One region of the Sphingobium sp. L-44 genome, then DNA from elsewhere that is predicted to be linked to it. Evidence: predicted binding sites of a transcription regulator. Region 1 holds the regulator's gene; each other region holds the start of a gene.
The links. The regulator LexA, encoded in region 1, represses DNA repair genes until DNA is damaged. The targets are predictions, from matches to a motif close to GTTCCNCNCTTGTTCT.
Positions count from the first base shown of each region.

Region 2: AC13EK_RS21930 (ATP-dependent helicase) is a predicted target of LexA. The motif match lies at 2,702-2,717, and genes of this name have one in related genera.
Region 3: AC13EK_RS04785 (MmcB family DNA repair protein) is a predicted target of LexA. The motif match lies at 1,303-1,318, and genes of this name have one in related genera.
Region 4: AC13EK_RS10685 (DNA recombination protein RmuC) is a predicted target of LexA. The motif match lies at 1,657-1,672, and genes of this name have one in related genera.

Region 1 is NZ_JBSXOQ010000032.1:28,813-33,045, forward strand. It holds gene AC13EK_RS02170 (ComEC/Rec2 family competence protein) at 1-1,263, shown strand, start outside; gene lexA (transcriptional repressor LexA) at 1,254-1,931, opposite strand; gene AC13EK_RS02180 (molybdopterin molybdotransferase MoeA) at 2,036-3,220, opposite strand; gene moaC (cyclic pyranopterin monophosphate synthase MoaC) at 3,220-3,702, opposite strand; gene trpC (indole-3-glycerol phosphate synthase TrpC) at 3,699-4,233, opposite strand, start outside.
Region 2 is NZ_JBSXOQ010000118.1:56,710-60,942, forward strand. It holds gene AC13EK_RS21925 (hypothetical protein) at 1-235, opposite strand, end outside; gene AC13EK_RS21930 (ATP-dependent helicase) at 355-2,631, opposite strand; gene AC13EK_RS21935 (GFA family protein) at 2,745-3,140, shown strand; gene AC13EK_RS21940 (hypothetical protein) at 3,247-3,588, shown strand; gene AC13EK_RS21945 (Rrf2 family transcriptional regulator) at 3,545-4,039, opposite strand; gene AC13EK_RS21950 (globin domain-containing protein) at 4,147-4,233, shown strand, end outside.
Region 3 is NZ_JBSXOQ010000053.1:44,743-48,975, forward strand. It holds gene AC13EK_RS04770 (PaaI family thioesterase) at 1-36, shown strand, start outside; gene AC13EK_RS04775 (DUF1491 family protein) at 29-379, shown strand; gene AC13EK_RS04780 (cell wall hydrolase) at 555-1,226, shown strand; gene AC13EK_RS04785 (MmcB family DNA repair protein) at 1,330-1,836, shown strand; gene AC13EK_RS04790 (ankyrin repeat domain-containing protein) at 1,876-2,514, opposite strand; gene AC13EK_RS04795 (SCO family protein) at 2,559-3,212, shown strand; gene AC13EK_RS04800 (YcgN family cysteine cluster protein) at 3,216-3,641, shown strand; gene AC13EK_RS04805 (M48 family metallopeptidase) at 3,598-4,233, shown strand, end outside.
Region 4 is NZ_JBSXOQ010000083.1:86,653-90,885, forward strand. It holds gene AC13EK_RS10680 (acyltransferase family protein) at 1-182, shown strand, start outside; gene AC13EK_RS10685 (DNA recombination protein RmuC) at 194-1,642, opposite strand; gene AC13EK_RS10690 (GlxA family transcriptional regulator) at 1,815-2,798, opposite strand; gene AC13EK_RS10695 (alpha/beta fold hydrolase) at 2,929-3,759, shown strand; gene AC13EK_RS10700 (SDR family NAD(P)-dependent oxidoreductase) at 3,893-4,233, shown strand, end outside.

The DNA.
Region 1 (4,233 bases):
CGCTTGCTGGCGCTGATTCCGCGCGCGGCGCTGGACTGGCCGCTGATGCTGATCGCGGCGGCGGGGGGCGCGCTGGCGGGGATCGGCTATACGCTGCTGACGGGCGCGGAGGTGCCGACGGTGCGATCCTGCATCGCGGCCCTGCTGGTGCTGGGCGGGCTGGCGCTGGGGCGCGAGGCGATCACATTGCGGCTGGTCGCGACCGGGGCGCTGGTGGTGCTGGTCTTCTGGCCAGAGGCGCTGATCGGCCCGAGCTTCCAGATGAGCTTTGCCGCCGTGGTCGCGCTGGTGGCGTTGGGCGAGCATCGGCGGTTCAAGGCGTTCGCGATGGCGCGGGACGAGCCTTGGCTGCGCAAGGCCGGGCGGACGGTGGCGGCGATGCTGATGACCGGCCTTGCCATCGAACTGGTGCTGGCACCGATCGCCCTTTTCCATTTTCACAAGGCAGGTTTGCTGGGCGCGGTGGCCAATCTGGTCGCGATCCCGCTCACCACCTTCGTCATCATGCCGCTGGAGGCGCTGGCGCTGCTCTTCGACCTCGTCGGGCTGGGCGCGCCGTTCTGGTGGCTGACCGGCAAGGCGATCGCGCTGTTGCTGGCGGTGGCGCATGGCGTGGCGGCGAGCCCGATGGCGGTGATGCTGGCGCCGGCGGTGCCGGGCGGGCTGTTCGCGATCATTGTGGTGGGAGGCCTTTGGTGCCTGCTGTGGCGCAGTCGCTGGCGCTGGCTGGGGTTGGGGCCAATCGCAATCGGCCTGGCCGGCATCGCGCTGCTGGCGCCGCCCGATATCGTGGTGACGGGCGATGGGCGGCATGTCGCGGTGCGGACACCGACGGGGACGATGGCGCTGCTGCGCGAGGGGGCGGGAGACTATGTGCGCGACGTGCTGAGCGAGAGCGCGGGCTATGACGGGACGCTGGAGGCGATCGCGAAGATGAAGCAGGCGCGCTGCTCGACTGATCTATGTGCGGTGACGTTGCCACGGGACGGGCGCGACTGGCATTTGCTGGTGACGCGCAACGCGATGCTGGTCGACCGGCCGATATTGGAGCGGGATTGCGCGGCGGCCGATATCGTCATCAGCGACCGGGGCCTGCCCTGGTGGTGCCGGCCGTGCTGGATGAAGATCGACCGCCGGCTGCTGTCGCGCACCGGCGGCCTGTCGATTGGCCTTGAAAGCGGCAAAGTTCACACCGTCCATCGGCCCGGAGACGCGCATCCGTGGATCGTGCGCCGCCGGCCCCGAACAGCCGGTCAGTTGTAGCGGCGCAGCAGGCCGGCGAGCTTGCCCTGGATGCGGACCTGACGCGGATCGTAGATTTGCGGTTCATAGGCGGCATTGGCGGGATCGAGCCGAACCCGGCTGCCTTCGCGGCGGAAATATTTGAGCGTCGCTTCGGCGTCATCGATCAGGGCGACGACGATCTGGCCTTCGCGCGCGACATCGGTGCGCTGGATCAGCGCGAAGTCGCCGTCGAGAATGCCGGCCTCCATCATCGAGTCCCCCGACACTTCGAGCGCATAATGATCGCCCGAGCCGAGCAAGGCGGCGGGGACGGAGAGCATGGTGTGGCTTTCCATCGCCTCGATCGGGACGCCGGCGGCGATGCGGCCGTGCAGCGGGATTTCGATCACGTCATTGGCGGCGGTCGGCAACAGCACGGCGGGCGCCGATACCTTGGGCGTCGGAATGGCCGGCGCGGGCGCGCGGTGCATCGCGTCGGGCAGCTTGAGCACTTCGAGCGCGCGGGCGCGGTTGGGCAGGCGGCGGATGAAGCCGCGTTCCTCCAGCGCATTGATCAGCCGGTGGATGCCGGATTTGGAGCGCAGGTCGAGCGCGTCCTTCATCTCCTCGAACGAAGGGGACACGCCGCCTTCTTCCAGCCGGGTCTGAATGAAGCTCAGCAATTCCTGCTGCTTGGGCGTCAACATCGGCGGTCCTCCATGGAACGAATGAAGAACGCATAGGAAACGGAAAGGGGCAAGTCAAGCGCGTTAAGCCATGCGCCGCTTTTGCCGGTCAGGCGGCCAGATAGTCAGGCAGTGAGCGGGATGATGTCGACCATGTCGCCGGCAATGGCGGGGGCTGAACCGGCCGGGCGGCGGATCAGACAGTCGGCCAGCGCCATGGCGGCGGTGGCGGCGCTGTCCTGCGCGGTGACGGAAACAATACCGTCGGCGGCGCGATAGGCGCGCAGATAATCGTCGCGTTCCGCCGTCGCGCCGAGTGGGGCGGCAAGGCGGGCCTGCACGACCGGCGGCAGCGGCGCGCGTGATCCGGCGAGATGGCGGACCAGCGGGCAGAGGAAGAGGGTGCCGGTGACGAAGGCGGAGACCGGATTGCCCGGCAGGCCGATGAAGGTGGCGTTGCCGAGGCGCCCGGCCATCAGCGGTTTGCCCGGCCGCATCGCGATCTTGTAGAAATCGAGCGTGCCGCCAGCAGCCGCAAAGGCGGGGAGGACATAGTCATGGTCGCCGACCGAGGCGCCGCCGGTCGAGACGATGATGTCGGCCTGGGCCGCCTGTTCCAGCGCCTGCGTCATGGCGGCGAGATCGTCGGGCACGATGCCGAGGTCGATCACGTCGCAGGGCAGGGCGGCGAGCAGGGCAGCGAGCATCGGCGCGTTGGACGAGGGGAGATACCCAGGCGGCGTCGGCGCGCCGGGGGCAACCAGTTCATTGCCGGTCGAGAGCAGGGCGACACGCGGGCGGGTGCCGACGGGTAGGCTGCCATGGCCGCCAAGGACGGCAAGCGCGATCTGGCCCGGCGTGAGGCGGCTGCCGGCGTTGACCAGCAGCGTGCCGGCGCGGAAGTCGGAGCCGAGTGGCCGGACATGCCTGCCGGGCGACAGGGTGCCGTCATGCGCGGTCAGTTTGTCGCCGTTGCGCGTGGCATTTTCCTGGATCAGGATCGCATCGGCGCCGGCCGGCAAGGGCGCGCCGGTGAAGATGCGGCAGGCCTGGCCCGGTTGCAGGGCCGGGATATCGGAGTCGCCCGCGCTGCTGGTGGCGACCAGCTGCCACGGCCCGGCGCCTTCGGATGCGCGCACGGCATAGCCGTCCATCGCTGAGAGATCGGCCCAGGGCTGGTCGCGGAGTGCGCTGATGTCGGTGGCGAGCCAGCGGCCGGCACAAGCGGCGACGGACACAAGTTCGGCCGGCAACGGATCGGCAAGGGCAAGGAGCCGCGCCTGCGCGTCCGCGACCGGCATCAGGCTCATCAGCCGGCATGCTCCGGCGCGGTCCAGTCGCCCGACTTGCCGCCGCGCTTGGCGAGCAGGCGAACATCGCCGATTATCATGCCCTTATCGAGCGCCTTGGCCATGTCATAGACGGTGAGCAAGGCGGCAGTCGCGGCGGTCAGCGCCTCCATCTCCACCCCGGTCTGGCCGGCGGTGCGCGCGGTCGCGGTGACGGTGACGCCATCGTCGTGCAGGGCAAAGTCGATGGTGACGGCGCTCAGCGGGATCGGATGGCAGAGCGGGATCAGTTCGGCGGTGCGCTTGGCCGCCATGATGCCGGCGACACGGGCGACGGCCAGCACATCCCCCTTCTTGACGAGGCCGGCGGCGATCGCCTGCGCGGCGTCGGCCGCCATGGTGATGCGGCCGGCGGCCACCGCCTCGCGCGCGGTCACGGCCTTGGCCGAGACATCGACCATGCAGGCGGCGCCATCCTCGTCCAGATGGGTGAGGCCGGTCATGCGCCGGTCAGCAGGTTGCGGGTCGCCGCTTCGACATCGGCCTGGCGCATCAGGGTTTCGCCGACTAGGAAGCAGCGCACGCCATGATCGGCCATGGCGGTGAGGTCGGCATGCGAGCCAAGGCCGCTTTCGGCGACGAAGGTGCAGCCGTCGGGCGCCTTGCCCACCAGTTCATAGGTGCGGGCGAAATCGACGCTGAAATCGCGCAGGTCGCGGTTGTTGACGCCGATCAGGCGCGAGCGCAGCTTGAGTGCGCGTTCCAGTTCGGCCTCGTCATGCACCTCGATCAGGGCATCCATGCCAAGGCCGAGCGCGGCGTCCTCAATCTCCTGCATCTGGCTATCTTCCAGCGCGGCAACGATGATCAGGATCGCGTCGGCGCCGAGCGCACGGCTTTCGAGGATCTGCCAGGGGTCGACGATGAAATCCTTGCGCAGCACCGGCAACGCGCAGGCTGATCGGGCGGCCATCAGATAATCGTCATGGCCCTGGAAATAGGGCTCGTCGGTCAGCACCGAAAGGCAGGCGGCG
Region 2 (4,233 bases), on a different contig from region 1:
CGCGAGCAGCGGGGACGTGGTCCGCTTGGGTGCGGATCGCCCCGGAAGCTTCGCGCAGGCATTTAAGTATCTGTTTTGAAATAACATACTCGTTACGAAGGTCTTCGGCTTTCCGGCAAATATGTGCCTTCAAAGCAGCAAATGCCTCAGTATCGAAGGTTTCCGATGCCAACAGCCGCATCGTCGAGCGACGTTGCAACTCTTCCAGCTGAAGATCGTAATCGTTCACATTCATGTCAAATGCTCTAGGCTGACAACGTCTGCTTTCCAATAGGTGGGCTGAAAAGCTGCCGGACCACTTCCCACCCTCTTAGGCCATTCCTGCTTTTGCGAATGAGGACGGGGCAACGCCGCTCAGGCCAGCGTGACGAAGCTGTCCATCACCCGCTTGCGGCCGGCGGTTTCGAAGTCGATTTCCAGCTTGTTGCCCTCGATCGCGGCAATCGTGCCATAGCCGAATTTCTGGTGGAAGACGCGCTGGCCGACGGACACATCGTCGCGGCCCTTGTTGCCGAGCGATACGGCGGAGGTGCGGGCTTCGACGATTCGCACGGGCTCGCGGCTGAACTGGCCGCTGGTCTGGGCGCGCTGCCAGCCCGGCCCCCGCGATGAACCGCGCGCGACATTGGCGAAGGGGTCGTCCCGTTCCGACCAGTTGGCGCGCCAGAGCGAGGCGCCGCCGGACATGCTGCTTTCCTCGTCCACATGTTCGGGCGGCAATTCGCCGACGAAACGGGAGGGGATGGAACTGGTCCACTGGCCATAGATGCGGCGGTTGGCCGCGTGAAGGATGGTGCAGCGCTTGCGCGCGCGGGTGATCGCCACATAGGCGAGGCGCCGTTCCTCCTCCAGACTGTTGAGCCCGCCTTCGTCCAGCGCGCGCTGCGAGGGGAAGATGCCTTCCTCCCAGCCGGCGAGGAAGACATTGTCGAATTCCAGCCCCTTGGCGGCGTGGATGGTCATGATGGTGAGCTTCTGCTCATCCTGCTGCGCCTCATTGTCCATGACCAGGCTGACATGTTCGAGGAAGGCGCCCAGCGTCTCATATTCCTCCATCGCGCGGGTGAGTTCGCTCAGGTTTTCGAGGCGCCCGGCGCTCTCGGTCGAGCGTTCGGCCTGGAGCGTGGCGGTATAGCCGCTTTCGTCCAGGATCTGGCGTGCCAGTTCGGCATGGGGCAGTTGTGCGGCGCGATCGCGCCAGCGGGCGAGATCGCCGATGAAGGCGCCGAGCGAACGACGCGCCTGGGGCGTCAGTTCGTCGGTGTCGAGGATGCGGGCAGCGGCGAGGGCTAGGGGAACGCCCTCCGCGCGCGCCAGCCGGTGCAGTTTCTCGACCGCCTTGTCGCCCAGGCCGCGCTTCGGCACGTTGACGATGCGTTCGAAGGCCAGATCGTCGGCCGGTTGGTTGACGAGGCGCAGATAGGCGAGCGCGTCGCGGATTTCGGCGCGCTCATAGAAGCGGAAGCCGCCGACGATGCGATAGGGCAGGCCGATCTGGATGAAGCGGTCTTCAAACTCGCGGGTCTGGTGCTGGGCACGGACGAGGATCGCGACCTCGTCCAGCGATCCACCGGCGCGGGCGATCGCCTCGATCTCGTCGCCGACGCGGCGGGCTTCCTCCGGCCCGTCCCACACGCCGAGCACGCGCACCTTTTCGCCGACGTCGATGTCGGTCCATAGGGTCTTGCCCAGGCGATTGCCATTTTCCGCGATCACCCCGGAGGCGGCGCCCAGGATATGCGGGGTGGAGCGGTAATTCTGTTCCAGCCGGACGATCGCGGCGCCCGGAAAATCCTTTTCGAACCGCAGGATATTGGCGACTTCTGCGCCACGCCATGAATAGATGGACTGATCGTCGTCGCCGACGCAGCAGATATTCTTGCGGGTCTGGGCGAGCAGGCGCAGCCAGAGATATTGGCTGGAGTTGGTGTCCTGATATTCGTCCACCATGATATATTTGAAGCGCTGCTGATATTGCTCCAGCACGTCGCGGTGGCGCTTCAATATCGTGAGAGAATGTAGAAGCAAGTCACCGAAATCGCAGGCATTCACTTCACGCAAGCGGGCCTGATAGGCGGCATAGAGCTTCTGACCCTTGCCATGGGCATAGCCCTCCGCCTCGCCGGCACCGACTTCCTCCGGGGTGAGGCCCTTGTTCTTCCACTGGTCGATCAGGCCGGCGAGCTGACGCGCGGGCCAGCGCTTCTCGTCAATTCCCTCCGCCTGGATCAGCTGCTTCATCAGGCGCAACTGGTCATCGGTGTCGAGGATGGTGAAATTGGACTGAAGGCCCACCAGTTCGGCATGGCGGCGCAGCATCTTGGCGGCGATCGCGTGGAAGGTGCCAAGCCAGGGCATGCCCTCGACCGCCGGGCCGATCATCCGGCCGACACGCTCGCGCATTTCCCGTGCCGCCTTGTTGGTGAAGGTGACGGCCAGGATTTCCGAGGGCCAGGCGCGCTGGGTCGCGACCAGATGGGCGAGGCGGGCGGTGAGTGCCGCCGTCTTGCCCGTGCCCGCGCCGGCCAGCACCAGCACCGGTCCCTCCGTGGTCAGTACAGCCTGACGCTGCGGTTCGTTGAGGCCCTTGAGATAGGGCGGGTCATTGGGAGAGGGGGCAGGCACGGTCATGGGCGATCAACTAGGGATGGGCGGTTGCGGGGGCAAGGGCGGATGGCCTTGCAGCGGGGCGCAATCTATGAGAACAAAAAGGGAATCACGCAAGATGCGAATGGAGCAAGATTATGGTGACGGGGCGGTGCCAGTGCGGGGCGATCCATTATGCGGCGGAGGGCGAGCCGGTTTACAGCGCGCTGTGCCATTGCAGCGATTGCCGGATGAGCGCGGGCGCGCCGATGGTCGGCTGGGCGCTGTTCCCGCATGACAAGGTGACGATAGAGGGCGATCCGGTCACCTATCAGTCGTCGGACAATGCGACCCGCCATTTCTGCGGCACCTGCGGCACCGGGCTGTGCTACACCAACCCGACGGTGTTTCCCGGCATGATCGACATCCAGAGCGCGACGCTGGACGACCAGAGCGCCTTTCCGCCGGCGGTGCATGTCCAATATGCCGAGGCGGCGCCGTGGATGGCGGCGGCGCATGACCTGCCCCGGTTCGATCGATACCCGTCGGACTGAGCGCGGTCGGCGTCAGCGGCGACACGGTTCGTCGCTGACGCGGAACAGGGAGGTGGGGCGGCCGGTTTCTCCCTTGCTCGGGGCAAGGAGTAGAAGGACGAACCCGATGAAGATCATCATGATCGCCGGCTTTGCCGCTTTGTCGATGGCGGCGATGCCCGGTCAGGCCGGGGCGCAGGCGATGTCACCGCCGGCCCAGAAGCAGGATCCCAATGCCGCGCAGCCGACTGGCGCGGTGCCGGCCGAGACGGGCATGGTGCCGGCGCCGGCAGACGTGCCGCGCGATCCGGCCGCGCCGGTGGGCACGGCGGCCAATCCTGTGACGGTGGGCGGCAACATGACGCCGCCGCCGACCGAGGCGAAGGCCTATCCGGTCTGCGGCAAGGGCGTGCAGGACGGTTGCATCAATCCGGGCGAGGCGAAGAAGAGGATGCGCAGGCCGGGCTGAGATCCGGATTGGGATCGGCGGCGGCAGGGCTGGGCAGGGCGGCGATGAGCGCTGCGAGGGCTGTTCTGTCGCGCGCCGCGTCGGCCAGGCTATAGCCGTCCAGCACCGTCAGGAAAGCACCGACCGCTTGGGCCAATATGCCTGAAAGGCCGCAGGCAGGGCGGATCGCGCAGGACGCGCAATCGGCCATTGCCATGTCCGACTCGCTATGGCGCACGACCGCGCCGATGCGGATGTCGACAGGATCGGCGGCGAGGGTAAAGCCGCCGCCGCGACCGCGCTGGGTGCGGATGAAGCCACCCTGGCCCAGGCCATGCACCACCTTCATCAGATGATTGCGCGACAGGCCATAGGCATCGGCAATTTCCGGGATCGTCGCTCGTCCGCCCGGCACGGCGGCGAGATGGATCAGCACGCGCAGCGCATAGTCGGTGTGGCGGGTCAATTGCATCGCGCCCTCCTATCCTGCGGGCAGAGCGTCATAAACATATATTAAATTTACATCTTAAAAGATGCATATTAAATGAACCTTATCGAGTCCCTGATGAGGAGCCTGTCATGCGCGAAAACCTGTCCCCCGAAACCATCGCCATCGTGAAGGCGACCGGCCCGGCGTTGCGGCGTCATGGCGTCGAGATCACCACC
Region 3 (4,233 bases), on a different contig from region 1:
ATTCCGCTGTCATCGCTGCCGGGATATCATGGCTGAGGATAATCCGGCCGCGCGGCTGACCAGCGCGATGCTGGTCGGCGCGCTGGTGAAGCGGGTGAATGCCGCCGGTGGCTTTGCCATGATATTGGCCAAGGGCGACGAGATGAGCGGCGTCATCCTGGTCCAGGTGATGGACAAGGGGCGGGAATCCGCAATTTTCGAACGGGTATCGAACTTTCGCGGCGGCCATGCATTGATGCGCTGTGGACCCCCTGCGGAAGAGGGGCCGGAGGCGTTCGCCGCCTATGCCGAACGCCGGCGCAGATCGGACCCCGACCTGTGGCTGGTGGAGCTTGATATCGCGGATGCGGAACGGTTCGCCGCTGAAACGATCTGCTGATCGTTGACTCCTTGCACGCGCGCGGGGAATGGCGGCCGACGCTGAACGCGCAGGTTGCCTGCATTCGTCCATGGGGGGCGGGCCGGTAAACACGCAGACGGGGGGCGGCCGAACGTCACAGAATATCGGTTACAATCGACGTTTCTGGCCAATAACCGCACGATTTTGAGCAATAATGAGTTTTCGTCTGAAGGCCGCGATCATCGCGGCATTTACGCTGTCGGCCGCTGCGGCTGTTACGGCGTCGGACATGTCGAGCGCCAGCGAGGCCTCCCTGTCCACGGTTTCTCTTCCGGAAACCGCCGCGCTGACTAGCGCACCCACGGCCGGCACCAAGCCCGCCGTCGTTTTCGCTGCGCCGCAGGAAGTCGCGCAGTCGCTGGATTCCGGCTCCAAGGCTGGCAGCAATTTTTCGACCGATATCGAGCCCAAGGCCGAGACCCTGGCAGCCCTGGTTGATGCGCAAGGCGCTCCCGAGGATGTCGAAGGCGACATGAAGTGCCTGGCCGGTGCGGTCTATTTCGAATCCAAGGGTGAAACGCTGGAGGGCCAGCTGGCCGTCGCCCGCGTCATCATCAACCGCGCCAAGTCGGGCCGCTTCGCCAGCAGCCTGTGCGGCGTCGTCTATCAGCCGAGCCAGTTCAGCTTCGTGCGTGGTCACGGCATGCCGCCGATCAACATCGCCAGCGATTCCTGGCGCGAGGCGGTTGCGATCGCGCAGATTGCCCTCGACGACAGCTGGGACAGCCAGGCCGAAGGCGCGCTGTTCTTCCATGCCCGCCGCGTGTCGCCGGGCTGGGGCAAGACCAAGCTGGCGTCGATCGACAATCACGTCTTCTATCGCTGATCCGCGCTCACCGCGCGACAGAGACGCCCTTTTGAAGGCCGGTTCGGACCCCATGTCCGAATCGGTCTTTTCTTTTGTTCCCTTCCTGTTCTAGTCTGGTGCCATGACCATCCAAGACGCCGCCCAAGATGCCGATCGCTGTTCACCGCTGACCGACGGGACCGCGCTGGCGGTTGCGCGCGGCACGCTGCGCCTGTTCCATCGCCATGACATGAACGGCATATTGGAAGTGCCGTTGCCCAATGGCCGGCGGGCCGACATCATGGCGATCGACAGTGCCGGGCGCCTGACCATCGTCGAGATCAAGTGCAGCCGGGCGGACCTGCTGGGCGACATGAAATGGCCGGATTATTTCGACTATTGCGACCGCTATTTCTGGGCGGTGCCATCGGGCTTCGACACCAGCCTGTTCGACAGCGAGGCGCTGTGGCCGGCTCGCACCGGCCTGATCGTCGCCGACCAATATGATGCCGAACTGGTGCGGGCCGCGCCGTTCGAGCCGCTGGCCGCCGCCCGGCGCAAGGCAGAGACGCTGCGCTTCGCCCGCCGCGCCGCCCGCCGTCTGTCGGCGCTGGCCGACCCGGATTATGCGGCGGAACTGGGCTGGTAAGGGTTAAAGAAAAGGGCGGCCTGGCCGCCCTTTTTCATATCAAAAGACCGGGCCCTGGACCGGGCCCTTGGGCGCGGCGGCGTTGGCCTTGGCGGAATCGAGGGCTTCGACCAGACCCGGCGTGCGGCTGTCCCGTTCGGCATAGTCGCGGGCGGACATGCCAGCGATCGTGTCGCGCTTGTCCGCATTGGCGCCCTGCGCCACCAGCAGGCGGACCAGGCCGATGTCGCGCAGCTGCACCGCGCGGATCAATGCGGTCTCGCCGCTGCCATTGGCCTTGTCGACCTGGGCGCCGCGGGCGAGCAACAGGCGCACGCCTTCCTCGAAACGGTTCTGCACGGCGAGCAGCAGCGGCGTGGTGCCATTATTGTCGGCCAGGTTCGGATTGGCGCCCTTCGACAGCATGAAGTTGAGCCATGTCGTGTCGCGGCGGCCGATGACGATGTGCAGCGCGGTTTCGCCGGTGGTGACGTCACGGCTGTTGATGACGGTTGAACCCGGCTTCTGCAGCAGTTCGGTTGCCTTGTCGCCGTCAGCGTCCTTCACCGCCTTGAGGAAGTTGTAATTGTTGGAAAACTGGGCCTGGGCCGCAACCGGGGCCATCAGTGCCAGGGTGATGGCGGCAGGCCGCGCCAGAAACAGCCAGGTGGAAAGTCCGCTCTTCATCCCAATCTTCATCGTCGCGCGCCCCGTTCGATTTGCAAATCGGCCCATAGCAAGGCATGGCAGGCGACACCATGAACAAAGCGCTGATCTCGCTCGCCCTGCCGCTTCTGGCCTTGCTGACAGCATGCAATATGGGGGCTGGCGGCAACGCATCAAGCGGCGAGAGCGAGCAGGGCAATCTGGTCGGTGCGCGCATCGGCGCGCCCTTCACCCTGACCGATCAGGACGGCAGGACCGTGCATTGGGACGATTATAAGGGCCAGTATCGGATCGTCTATTTCGGCTACACCTATTGCCCGGATGTATGCCCGGTCGATCTGCAGCGGATCATGCAGGCGTTCAGCGCCTTCGAGAAGGCAGCGCCGGCCCGAGCCGCCAAGGTGCAGCCGATCTTCATCAGCGTCGACCCCAAGCGGGACACGCCGGCGGTGCTGAAGCCCTATGTCGCGGCCTTCCACCCGCGCCTCGTCGGCCTGACCGGCACGCCGGAACAGATCGCGAAGGTGGCCAAGGACTTCGTCGTCCTCTACAATGCGGAAAAGCCGGAAGGGGCGAGCGACTATCTGGTCAGCCACAGCCGCACGCCCTATCTGTTCGGGCCGGACGGCAAGCCGATCGCGCTGGTGCCGGTGGATGATCCGGGCACGCCGGACGTGGACGAGGGCGCACCCGATATCGTGCGCGCCTTTCTCGAAAAATGGGTCAAGTGACATTTGGACTTCTGGGACAAGCCCCTCGACAAGCTGAACCGCGCCGAATGGGAAGCGCTGTGCGACGGTTGCGGCAAATGCTGCCTGCACAAGGCGGAAGATGAGGACACGGGCCGCATCTATCCGACCAATGTCGCCTGCCGCCTGCTCGACCGGCATAGCGGCCAATGCACCAACTATCCCGACCGGCGGCGGTTCGTGCCCGATTGCGTGCGACTGACCCCGGCCAAGGTGAAACAGATCAGCTGGCTGCCGCGCACCTGTGCCTATCGGCTGCGCGAGGCAGGGCTGCCGCTGCCGGACTGGCATTATCTGGTCTGCGGCGATCGCGAGGCGGTGCATCGGGCCAAGGAATCCGTACGCGGCTGGACCGTGGCGGAGGCCGATGCCGGCGATTGGGAACATCATCTTGTCGACCGAGAGCTCTGAGGCAGAAATCCTGATCGATGGCGTCGCCATGCCGGTGCGGGTGCGCCGGTCCGCGCGAGCGCGCGCCTACAAGCTGACGATCGACGGGTTGCGCGGCGAATTACGGCTGTCCTTGCCGGCGCGGGCGAACCTCAAGCGCGCGCTGGGCTGGGCGCAGGGGCATGAGGATTGGGTTCGGGCGCAAATGGCGGTGACGCCGGCGGTGACGCTGCTGGGCGATGGCGCGACCTTTCCGCTGGAGGGGCGCGAGGTGCGCATCTGCTGGATCGCGGGGGCTACCCGCACGATCCGGCTGGAGGGCGACCGGCTGATCCTGGGTGGGGCGGCGGAATCGGTCGGTGCGCGGGTGCTGCGCTGGCTGAGGACACGGGCCAAGGCGGTGCTGGAGGCGGAGACGCTGGCGATGGCGCAGGATCATGGCCTGATCGTCGCCTCGGTCGGCACCGGCGACACGCGCAGCCGTTGGGGCAGTTGCACATCGACCGGGGCGATCCGCTATAGCTGGCGGCTGATCCTGGCGCCGGCCTGGGTGCGGCGATCGACCGTGGCGCATGAACTGGCGCATCTGCTGCACATGGACCATAGCCCGGCC
Region 4 (4,233 bases), on a different contig from region 1:
TTTCCTTTCCGCTTTATGCCGTTCATGCCCCGGTCTGCATGACGGGGCTGATGCTGGGCGTGCCCGTGGCTGGCGGGGTTGCCGCCAGCCTGGCGGTTGCGGGGCTGATTGCCTGGGTGCAGGCCCGGCCGCGCCGTCCGGGATCCGCGACGCTTCCGTCCGCGCCTTTGGCTGCAAGCTAGCCGAGACGATCCTATTCCGCTGCCGGCAGCGCCCGGGCTTCGTCGGCCTGGGCGTCGCGGGCGAGGACGTCGAGCGGCTCCATCGCCTCGATCTCCTTGCCGCCGGTCTCGATGTCGAGATCGCGGAATTTGCGTCCGGTGGAGAGAACACGCGTCTCGAAGCTGCCGATGAAGCTGTTATAGTTGGAGACCGCGCTGTTGAGGCCCGAGCCCAGCTTGCGCAAATGGGTCGCGGCGACGGCCAGGCGCTCATAGAGTTCCTTGCCAAGCTGGCCGACCTGCTGCGCCTGTTCCTGCATCTTGGCCTGGCGCCAATGGCCCGCCAGCGTGCGGGCGAGCGGCAGGAAGGTGGCCGGGCCGCAGATGATGACGCGGTTCTTGGCGGCGCGTTCCCACAGCTCCATGTCCGCCTCCAGCGCGGCGGTGACGAAATTGTCGCCCGGCACATACATGATGACGAAGTCGGGGGCCTTGTCGAACTGTTCCCAATAGGCCTTGCGCCCCAGCGCGTCGGCATGGGTGCGCATGGCGCGGGCATGGTCGAGCATATGGGCGTCGCGCAGCGCCGGATCGACCTGGTCGACCGCGTTCAGATAGGCGATCAGCGAGCATTTGACGTCGACCACCATCTGCTGGTCGCCGGGCAGGTTGATGACGAAGTCCGGGCGCAGGCGGCCGTCCTCGACCGCGACCGACACTTCCTCCTTGAAGTCCACGAAGGGGGAAAGGCCGGCGGTTTCGATGAGATTCTTGAACTGCTGCTCGCCCCAGCGGCCGCGCGTCTTGGGCGCGGCGCGCAGGGCGTTGACCAGCTTGGCCGTTTCCTCGCGCACCTGCCCCTGGCCCAGATGAACCTGCTGCACCGCCTCGCGCAGTTCGGCATAGCTGCCGACCCGATCCTTCTCGACGCGGGCGAGGCCCTCCTCATAGCGTTTGAGCGTGGTTTCGACCGGGTTGAGCAGCGTCTTCAACTGCGCCTCGCTCTTCTCGCTCGCCTGGGCGAAACGCTGGTCGGCGCGGGTCAGGAACTGGGTCTGGGCGGATTCGAGCAATTTGCCGCCGATTTCGCTGAACTGGGCGGAGAGCTGTTCCTTGGCATCCTTGAGCGCCGCAATCTGCTGCTCGAACGCCTGGGTGCGGGCATGGATGTCGGACTGGAGCGCTGCGAGATCACGCAGCGCGGCCTCGCGCTCGGTCTGGATCGCCTCGATCCGCTGTTCGGAGGCGGCCTGCGCGGATTCGAGCCGGGCGAGCTGGGCCATGCCCTGTGCCACCCGTTCCTTCTCCACTGCCAGTTCGGCGATCGCGCCGTTGCGCTGGGCGGCGGCGATGTCGAGCTTGCCGGCCAGATCGGCCTTTTCGGCGGTCAGCGGCGCCAGCGCCTTGCCCTTGAGCAGCCAGCCGACGGCGATGCCGATCAGCAGCGCGACGGGAATGAGAAGGGCGGCGAGGCTGTCCATAACTATCCTTTTTGGGAACGAAACGGGAACTTAGCGGGCGAAGGAGGCGGCCGCAAGCCGGAAGCGCCATCCTCCGTTCGTTTCGAGCCTGTCGAGAAACGGAGGCGGAACTGGGGGGGGCTTGCCGTGCCCGGCTTCTCGACTTCGCTCGAAGCGAACGGAAGGGGATGGGCTACGCCGCCTGCGCGCTGGGCGCGGCGAAGCGGGCGCGATAGTCGCCTGGCGACAGGCCGACCAGGCGGTGGAACAGCTTGCGGAAGGCGGCGGCATCCTCATAGCCGACGCTCCAGGCGATCTGGTCGATCGTGCGCCGGGTAAATTCCAGATGCTCGCGCGCCCGCGCCACGCGCAGATGCTGGACATATTCGATCGGGGTCATGGCGGTCGCCGCCTTGAACCGGCGCTGGAAGGTGCGTTCCTCCAGCGCGGCCTGCGCCGCCATCTCGGTGACGCTGACCGCCTTCGCCTCCCGCGCGGCGAGCCAGTGCTGCACCTTCAGGATCGGCTCGTCGCCATGGGTCAGGCGCGGCAGGAAGCGGGCGAAATGCTTCTGTTCCCGCCCGGCCGTGTCGATCAGCAGGAATTTGGCGGTGTCGAGCATCACCGTCGGGCCGAGCAGCCGGTCGACCAGCCGCATGCCAAGGTCGGTCCAGGCCATCAGCCCGCCGGCGGTGATGATATCGCCATCGTCGATGACGATGCGGTCGCAATCGAGCTTCACGGCCGGGAAGCGGGTGCGGAAGGCGTCGGCGAACCACCAGTGGGTGGTGGCGGGGCGACCATCGAGCAGGCCGGTCGCCGCCAGCAGGAAGGCGCCGCCGCAATTGGAGGCAAGGGTAGCGCCGGCGGCATGGCGATCGAGCAGCCAGCGGGCATAGGGCGCGGCTTCCTCCGCCTCGGGCACGCCGGTCAGGCGACCGGGGACCAGCCAGATGTCGGGCGTGCCGCCCAATCCTTCATGCGTGTCATGGCTGCGGGCAAAGCAGCCGTCATCGCCCATCTGCCAATGGCTGACGCGCACCACCGGGCCGCCATGCTGAACCGAGAACTGCCCGGCAATGTCGATCAGGTCGGTCATGCCATGGACCATCGCCTGCTGACAGCCCGGATAGAGCAAGATGCCCACTTCGGCGCGCGGAAGGCTGCTGTCGGCCATATGCTGGTCCTTTGTCGGAATCGGCCCACTTAATGTCGGAACCGCCAATCCCGATCCTCGGCCATTGCCCGTAATTCTGCAAGCACAGGGCGTGAAGGCGCCCTTCTGGAACAGAAGAAGGGAATTTCACATGAGCAACTATGTCACCACCAGGGACGGCACCCGCATCTTCTACAAGGATTGGGGACCGCGGGACGGCCAGCCGATCGTCTTTTCCCATGGCTGGCCGCTCAGCGCCGACGCCTGGGACGCGCAGATGGTCTATTTCGCCAATCAGGGTTTCCGCACCATCGCCCATGACCGCCGCAGCCATGGCCGGTCGGACCAGGTGTGGGACAATAATAATATGGACCAATATGCCGACGATCTGGCCGATCTGGTCGCGGCGCTGGACCTGTCCGACGTCATCCTGGTCGGCCATTCGACCGGCGGCGGCGAAGTCACCCGCTATATCGGCCGCCATGGCACCAGCCGGGTCGCCAAGCTGGCGCTGATCGGTGCGGTGCCGCCGCTGATGCTGAAGACCGAAGCCAATCCGGGTGGTCTGCCGATCGACGTGTTCGACGGCATCCGCAAGGGCACGTTCGACAATCGCAGCCAGTTCTTCAGGGATCTGACCATCCCCTTCTACGGCTATAACCGGGACGGCGCGGTCATCTCCGAGGGCATCGTGCAAGAATTCTGGCGGCAGGGGATGATGGGCGGCCTCAAGGGGCAACTCGACTCGATCCGCGCCTTTTCCGAAAGCGATTTCCATGCCGACCTGGCGAAGGTCGATGTGCCTACCCTCGTCCTCCATGGCGATGACGACCAGATCGTGCCGATCGGCGCGGCTGCCCTGTCGACGGTGAAGATCGTTACGGATGCGGTTCTGATCGTGTATGAAGGCGCCGACCATGGGCTGACACAGACACACCAGGACCGGTTCAACGCCGACCTGCTCGATTTCATCAACGGCTGACACAAATACCGTTCGCCCTGAGCGAAGTCGAAGGGTTCTACCGAGCGGAGCGAGGTGCCTTCGCTTCGCTCAGGCAAGGGCTTCGACTTCGCTCAGCCCGAACGGGAAAATAGTCTTTCAAAGGAGACATCCCATGACCAAAGAAACCATCCTCATTACCGGCGCGTCGGACGGTATCGGCGCCGTCTATGCCGATCGCTTTGCCAGGCGCGGCGCCAATCTGATCCTGGTCGCCCGTCGCGCCGATAAGCTGGAGGCGCTGGCCGCCCGCCTGCGCGCCGACAGTGGCATCAGCGTGGAAGTGATCGCCGCCGATCTGGCCAAGGCTGACGATCTGGCACGGGTCGAGGCGCGGCTGCGCGACGATGACGCGATCACCGGCCTCGTCAACAATGCCGGCATCGCCGGGGAACAGGCCTTTGTCGAGACCGATCCGGCCTATCTCACCGGCCTCATAGACCTCAACATCCTGGC